One region of the Streptomyces sp. NPDC006798 genome, then DNA from elsewhere that is predicted to be linked to it. Evidence: riboswitches for the same ligand, from Rfam matches in the RefSeq annotation. Region 1 holds a riboswitch; the other holds the start of a gene.
What was found. A riboswitch is a leader RNA that binds a small molecule or an ion and turns the genes downstream of it on or off. The one in region 1 is predicted to bind cobalamin.
Positions count from the first base shown of each region.

Region 2: it holds a riboswitch for cobalamin, as region 1 does, so the genes downstream of both, ABZ714_RS16720 (CbtB domain-containing protein) here and ABZ714_RS32535 (DUF4430 domain-containing protein) in region 1, are expected to answer to the same signal.

Region 1 covers NZ_JBEYIS010000079.1:4,698-8,571, forward strand. The annotation lists gene dhaL (dihydroxyacetone kinase subunit DhaL) at 1-22, opposite strand, end outside; gene dhaK (dihydroxyacetone kinase subunit DhaK) at 121-1,107, opposite strand; gene ABZ714_RS32535 (DUF4430 domain-containing protein) at 1,355-1,846, opposite strand; cobalamin riboswitch at 1,969-2,111, opposite strand; gene ABZ714_RS32540 (CU044_2847 family protein) at 2,334-2,723, shown strand; gene ABZ714_RS32545 (trypsin-like peptidase domain-containing protein) at 2,720-3,874, shown strand, end outside.
Region 2 covers NZ_JBEYIS010000021.1:72,306-76,179, forward strand. The annotation lists gene ABZ714_RS16710 (hypothetical protein) at 1-904, shown strand, start outside; gene ABZ714_RS16715 (CbtA family protein) at 1,016-1,855, opposite strand; gene ABZ714_RS16720 (CbtB domain-containing protein) at 1,882-2,121, opposite strand; adenosylcobalamin (AdoCbl) riboswitch at 2,132-2,273, opposite strand; gene ABZ714_RS16725 (histidine phosphatase family protein) at 2,393-2,992, shown strand; gene ABZ714_RS16730 (exonuclease) at 3,102-3,752, shown strand; gene ABZ714_RS16735 (SigE family RNA polymerase sigma factor) at 3,793-3,874, shown strand, end outside.

The DNA of each region.
Region 1 (3,874 bases):
GGAAGAATTCGGCGTCGAGCACGGGCCCTCCCGGGTGCGGTGTCCGTTCCTGATGTACGCGATGGTCGTCGGTCGTTCGTACGGTGCGCGGAACCGGCCCCGGCCGGCCGGGGGTGCTCCTCAGCCGCCCCAGCGGAGCGCCGGGGTCCGTACCGGCGCGTCCCAGAGCCGTACCAGTTCCTCGTCCGCCTGGCACAGCGTCACCGAGCAGCCCGCCATGTCGAGGGACGTCACATAGTTTCCGACGAGGGTACGGGCCACGGGCACACCCCGCTCCCCGAGCGCCCGGTGCACCTCCGCGTTGAAGCCGTACAGCTCCAGCAGCGGAGTGGCGCCCATCCCGTTCACCAGCAGCAGTACGGGACCGCTCGGCCGCCGGTCGGTGACCAGGGCGTCCACCGTGAAGTCGGCGATCTCCCGGGAGGTCATCATGGCCCGCCGCTCCCGCCCCGGCTCGCCGTGGATACCGATCCCCAGCTCCAGCTCCCCCGAGGGCAGCTCGAACGTCGGGCTGCCCTTCGCCGGGGTCGTCACGGCGCCGAGCGCCACCCCGAAACTCCGCGACACCTCGTTCACCCGCCGCGCGATCGCCGCCACCCGCTCCAGCGGCGCGCCCTCCTCGGCGGCGGCGCCCGCGATCTTCTCCACGAAGAGGGTCGCGCCGGTACCCCGCCGCCCCGCCGTGTAGAGACTGTCCGTCACCGCCACATCGTCGTCGACCAGCACCTTCGCCAGCCGTACGCCCTCGTCCTCGGCCAGTTCGGCGGCCATCTCGAAGTTGAGGACGTCGCCCGTGTAGTTCTTGACGACGAACAGCACCCCTTCCCCGCTGTCCACGGCCGCCGCCGCCCGGACCATCTGATCGGGTACGGGGCTGGTGAAGACCTCCCCGGGGCAGGCGGCGGAGAGCATCCCGGGCCCCACGAACCCCCCGTGCAGCGGCTCGTGCCCGGACCCGCCGCCGGACACCAGCGCCACCTTCCCGGCCACCGGCGAGTCCCGCCGGACGATCACCCGGTTCTCCACGTCCACGGTCAGCTCGGGATGGGCGGCGGCCATCCCCCGCAGGGCATCGGCGACGACGGTCTCGGGGACGTTGATCAACATGCGCAACGGTCTCTCCTCGGCGGGCTGGCGGGCGGCGCCCCGTGATCGGGCCGGGCGGCTCGGTCGGTCGCTCCCCGGGCTCCCGGGGGCGGACATCCGAACCAGTATCAGTCGGGAGCGTCCTTTCGCGGAGGACCGCCACCGGGCCGCCGTGCCGTCCGGCCCCCCTGACCCGGGGCCGGACGGCGCGGCGGCCCGTCCGGGGACCGGATACGGCCGGTCCCCGGGGGCGCGAACGCCGGACCGGTCAGAAGGACGTCCAGGTGAAGGAGACCTGGTCGCCCGGGTTCAGCTTGAACTGGCAGCCACCGACGGGGGTGGGAGTCCCGTTGACGGCGATGCTCCAGTACGCGGACGTGCCGCCGCTGACGTTCTTGATGGTGTCGACGAAGAAGTCGTCGAACGAGGCGTACCAGGTGCCGTCCCAGGTGAAGCCGTGCTTACGGGCCGCGTCGTCCAGAGCGGCGGTGGGGGTGGGCACCTTGGAGGCGTGGGCGCCGCCATTGGTGCCGTCGCACTGGTGGGTACCCCCACTGGCGGTGGTGACGTCATGGCCCCTGGTTCTGACCTTGCCCTGGAACAGGGGTCCGTCCGGGCCCTGGACGGTGAGTCCGACCCTGATCGGGGCGTTGGTGTGCGGGGTGCCGTGGGCCGTCGCCGGGGCGGTGGCGAGGGCGGTGAACGCGAGGCTCAGGGCGGCGGTGGCGATCGTGGCGCGGCGCGTCGTACCGAGGGACATGGCGGGCCTTTCTGGCCGGACCGGGCCGACGGTACGAACCCGTTCGGGCGTACCGCTCCGTCCCGCCGTGGGCAGGAGGATCCGGGGCCGGGAGGGCTGTCGCACCGCAGACCGTGGCAGTGGAAGCGGACCTGCCGTGCGGCGGGCGCTCCGACTCTGGCGGCGCCACCGGGCGCCGCGCACGGTTGCAGGTCAGTGCCGGAATTCCACCGGCTTCCCCCGTTCGCACAGCCATTCAGTTATGGCCCGAAGGCGCTCGGGCAGACGCATCGTACGGTTCCAAGGGCCGCCCGGCCAAGGGGTGTTGACAGCCGGACGCGGCCCTGCCCCGCATCGCCCTCACCGGGTCCGCACCCCAGGCACCCCGTCCGTTCACCGATCGTCGGATTCCGGTACGCAGATGGAAGTTCGAAGGTTCCGGCACCGGCGAACCGGCGGATCGGTAGGGTGCGGACCTCCGGCATCGCGGATTCACGCAGGGGGAAGCATGGTGTATCTGGTCGAGTTGCCCGTATCCGGGCCGGGCGACGACGGTACGGGCTCCGCTCCGCCGGACCCGGCCGGTGTCGTCCGGGTCCAGATCGAGGAGGCCGGGGAAGGGCTGGTCCAGGTCGCCCGTCCCGGACAGGTCGTGGCCAGGGCGACCAGGTCGCTCGATGAAATGCTGGCCGGGATCCGGCCGGTCGCGGAGAACTTCGTCGACGGATTCCGCGACATGGCCCGGCGACCCGACGAGATCGGGATCGAGTTCGGGCTCTCCCTGTCGGCCGAGGCGGATGTGGTGATCTCCCGGACGACCGGCCAGGCCAACTTCAAGGTCACCCTGACCTGGCGCAATCCGCAGCCCGGCGCACCGGGGGCGGACACCGCGGGATGACGGGGCCGCAGCCACCGTCGGGCCCCCGGAGCACGGCCGCGCCCGAGCCGGGCCCGCCCGCCCCGGACGCGGCCGTCCTCCGGGTCCGCGACAGCCGGGGACAGACCGTCGGCGTGGCCTTCCTGGTCTCCGACACCATCGCCCTGACCTGCGCGCATGTGGTCGACGCGGCGCTCGGCACGGCCGGGGACGCGGCCCCGCCGCCCACCGCCCGGATCCGGGTCGACCTCCCCCTCGTACCCGCCGCGCGGCGTGACGGCGAGGCGCCGTCGACGACGGCCGGAGTGGAGCAGTGGACGGCACCCCGGGCACCCGGCGGCAGCCCCGCCGCAGCCGCCGCGCCCGGCGATATCGCCGTACTGCGGCTCGACGCCCCCCTGCCCGCCGCCCGCCCGGTACGGCTCGTGGACCCCGGCGAGGTCTGGGGGCACCGGGTCCGGGCCTTCGGGATCCCGGCCGGCCGGCCCGGCGGTGTCTGGCACGCCGGAGTGCTCCGGGGACGGCAGGCCGACGGCTGGGTACAGGCCGATCTCGACGGCCGGGGCTACCCCGTGTCGCGCGGCTTCAGCGGCGGCCCCGTCTGGGACGACCGGCTCTCCGGCGTGGTCGGCATGATGGCCGTCGCCGAGGCCGGGGAACCGGCGGTCAGCTATCTGATCCCCACCGGCGGGCTGCTCGCCGCCCGCCCCGAACTGCGCGCCGTCACCCTGCCGCCGTCGCCGTTCCGGGGACTCGCCGCCTTCGAGGAGGCCGACGCCGCGCACTTCCACGGCCGGGAGGCCGAGAGCGACGAGGTGGCACGGGCGCTCACCGCCGGGCGGCGGGTCGTCGTCGTGGGACCGTCGGGCTCCGGCAAATCGTCCCTGGCGCTGGCCGGGGTGGCACCCCGGCTGCGGGCCCGGGGCGCCCTGGTGGCGGTCTTCCGCCCGGCGTCCGGCAGCAGCCCGCCGACCGCCTTCGCCGCGGCCCTGCTGCCCCTGCTCGAACCCGGCTTACCGGAGGCCGAGCGCCCCGAACGGGTCGCCGAACTCGCCGCGGTACTCCGCCGCGACGGCCCGGCGGACGCCGTGGCCCGGCTCCTGCGGCTGCGGGACGCCGACCGGCTGCTCCTCGTGGTCGACCAGTTCGAAGAAGTCCTCGGACTGCCGCCG
Region 2 (3,874 bases), on a different contig from region 1:
CCGCTCCGATGTCCTCACCCTCACCACGGACACCGTCCGCCACCACAACATCGCCTGTTCGACCGCCGGGGCCGAGGCGCCGTCCCGGGCCGTACGGAGCCACGAGGCGCAGCTCGAACAGTTGCGGAAGCTGGCCGCCCGGTACGACGTACGGACCGTCGTCGTCTCGATCGGCGGCGACGACGTCCGTCTGACGGACACCATGAAGGCCTGCGCCGCGGCCTGGCGCGACCGTACCGACTGCTCGACCGACCGGCGGATCACCGGCCCGGCGGCCGAGCGCGTCGCGGCGGTCGGGGAGAAGGTGGCGGCGGCCGTCGCGTCGGTGCGCGCGGCGGTCGAGGGCACCGGTTCGATGCCACGGGTCGTCGTCCAGTCGTATCCGCTGCCGCTGGCCTCGGGGGAGCCGGGCGCGACGACCCGGCTCGACGAGAACGGCCGGGACCGCTGGGGCGTCGCGGGCTGCCCCTTCTACGACCGCGATCTGCGCTGGCTCGCCACCGGGGTCGGCGGCGCGCTCAACGACCGGATCAGGGCCGCCGCCCGCCGCTCCGGCGCCGACTTCGTGGACGTCGGGGGGCTGCTCGAAGGCCATCAGGTCTGCGGCGGGCAGGCGTCGCGGACCGCTTTCGCCGCCGACGGGACGATCGCCGCGCCCGGTGCCGAACGGGCGGAGTGGGCGCGGTACGTCCCCCGGACGGCGGCCGAACCGCCCGCCGACGAGGCCCGGGAGGTCCTGTACCCCAACTACTACGGGCAGCGCGCGTTGAAGCGGTGCCTGGGGGAGGTAGTGGCACGGCTGGCGGCCGTGCCGGGGGCCGCGCCCGTCGAGGCGGTCTGCCGGGGCACGGCCGGGACCGCGCCGGAGGAGATCGCCGTGACGTTCCCGGCCACGACCGGCTGACACGGGTACGCGGCCACGTGGGCAGACGGCACCTGTGCCCCGCCGGAGATCCGGCGGGGCACAGGTATGCGCGCGGCGCCTCGGGACACCAGGTGTGTCGTCCCGTGACCGTCAGCCGGCCGCCGTCACCGCCCCCGTCGCGGCCGGGCGGGCCGCCCGCGCCTTCGCCGGGGTCAGCAGCCGCTCCGCCAACTCCCCGAAGACCAGGCCGAACACCGTCCACAGCGTGGCCTGTACGGCGAGCGTCGCCAGCCGGAACTCCCACAGCACAGCGGCCGGGAACCCCTTCGGCACCTCGTCGAACGACGGCAGGAAGGCATAGGCGAGCCCCACGGCCAGTACCAGCCCCGCCGCCGCGATCACCGCCGCGTACCAGGCGCCGGTACGGGGCGCCAGCCGGCGGCCGGCGATCACCGCCCCCACCGTGAGCGCCACGCCCAGTACCACCATGAGGAAGTAGAGGACCGTCCGCTGCCCGATGGTGTCGGGATCGCCGACGGCGGGCGGATTCGGCGGGTACTTCAGAAACGGCACGACATAGACGCTCAGCAGTAGGCCGACCGCCACCAGCAGGGCCGTGGCGCGCGGCCCGAAGCGGCCGGAGCGGCCGAGCGCCACACAGTAGGCGAGCGCCGCGATCCCGCCGACGGCGACCCCGAAGACGAGGACGCCGGTGGCGAGTCCGGCGGTCGACTGCACGGCCCGGCTGACGAGTTCCTCGCCGCCGTGGTCATGGGCGTCCGCCTCCTCGAACGCGATGGCCGCGTCGACCGGGCCCTCGCCCAGGAAGTACGCGACGGCCAGGGCGCACACCCCGGCGATCAGGCCCGCCAGCATGCCCCGGACCAGCAGTGCCCGGACGGTCCCCGAGCCGGTGGGCGCGGGAGTGTGCTGCTCGGTGTCGGTGTCGGTGATGGTGTTGCTGTGGGTGTTGATGTCCGTCGGGTTCATCCGCCGTCTCTCTCCCGTACCGGGGTTCAGTGGCACGGGAAGCCGAGCAGATGACGGCCGTCGTGGACCCACTCGTGGACGCTCTCGCCGGAGACCAGGGCGACCGCGCCCTGCTCGGCGCCGACGAAGTAGAGCAGGATCAGGGCCAGAATTCCGGTGAAGAGCGCCCAGGGGGCGATCTCCCGGAGGGAGAGGGGAGCGACGGCGACCGGCGTGCGGGCCGGTGCGGGGGTGAGCGGAGCGGCGGGTACGGCCGACTGGGCCATGACAACCTCCAGGGGGAACAACGCGTCCCGTTCGTGGTGCCTAGAGACGAGGACGCCGGGTCTGACTTCCCGCCGGGGAGACGGGTTCACAGTGGCGCGACCGTGCCGGATTTGCACCGGACTTCCATCACATCCTCGTCATGTCCACGCGACCGTACCGCGCCCGAACCCCCGCCGCCATGGCGCGTATTCGACTACCCCGGGCCGGATCCCGCGCCCGGGGCCGAAGATGGGACGGACGGCCACAGGAGCGGCCGGAGGGGACGGTGGTGTGGTGGTACGGGTCACCTTGCTGACGGCGGCGGCGACCGCGGCGGTCCGCGCCGCCCGGTTCGACCCGGGCGAGGGCTTGGACGAGCCGGGCCGGGCCGCCGCACGCGCCGCCGCCGACCGGGTACCGCGCGGCGGACGGACCGTCCTCACCGCCCCCTCCGCCCGCTGCCGGGAGACCTGCGCCGAACTCGGCCTCGGCCCCGGGCCCCGGATCGAGCCCGCCGTCGCCGACTGGGACCTGGGGCGCTGGCGGGGGCGAGGACTGGACGAGACGGCCCGTACGGAACCGGACGCGATGGCCGACTGGCTCGGCGACCCCGCGTCGGCCCCGCACGGCGGCGAATCGCTGCTCGACCTCCGCGCCCGGGTCGGCGGCTGGCTGGACGGCCTCGCCCACGGCCCCGCCGGGCGCCGGGTACTCGCCGTCGCCGAAGCGGCCGTCGTCCGCGTGGCCGTACTGCACGCACTGGCACTGCCCCCGGAGACGTTCTGGCGGCTGGACGTACCCCCGCTGAGCCGGACCGACCTGTCGGGCGACGGCCGCCGCTGGAATCTGCGCCTGGGTACGCGCCTTGAGGGACGGGACGCGGGGCCGTGACGCCGCTCCGGCCGCCCTTCCCTTCCGGGGCCGGGGGCTCCGCCCGGGGGCGACGGGCCGCCCGCAAACCCGTGGCCCGGCGGTGCCGTACCCGTCTACGCTGCGCCGCGTGAACCCACCCACCGGTCCGACCGGCCGTCCCGCCGCCGTTCTCCCCGAGTTGTACGTCGCCGTGGACGTCGAGGCCGACGGTCCCATCCCGGGGCCGTACAGCATGCTCTCCCTCGGCATGTCCGTCGCGGGCCGCCCCGACCTGGCCTTCTACACCGAACTGCGGCCCATCTCCGACGAAGTCGTCCCCGAGGCCCTCGCCGTCTCCGGGCTCGACCGCGACCGGCTGCTCCGCGAGGCACCCGCGCCCGAGGCGGCGATGGCCCGGGCGGCCCGCTGGGTGGACGGGCTGCGGAGGATCGGCCGCCCGGTCTTCCTCGCCGCGCCCGCCGTCTGGGACGGCATGTTCGTCCACTGGTACTTCGTCCGCTTCACCGGCGCGAGCCCCTTCGGCGCCACCGGCGCCGGAATCGACCTCCGCAGCTACTGGATGGGTCTGACGGGCGCCGAATGGCGCCGCTCCCACAAGAGCACCATCAAGGCGGCGACCGGGCTGAAGGGACTCCCGCACACCCACCACGCGGGCGAGGACGCGGCCGAGCTGGCCGCCGTCTTCGACGCCGTACTCGAGCGGTACGCCCCCGGGCCCGGCGAGCGGCCCCGCCGGGGCGGCGACCCGCGTCGGGGCTCCCCGGACGGCGCCGCGTAACGTCGGCGGGGATCCGTACACCGGCGAGGAGAGCTGACGTTTGACCGAGGAGGAGTTCACGGACTTCTACACCCGCTCCGTGCACCGGCTCACCGGCCACCTGTACGTCATGACCGGCGACT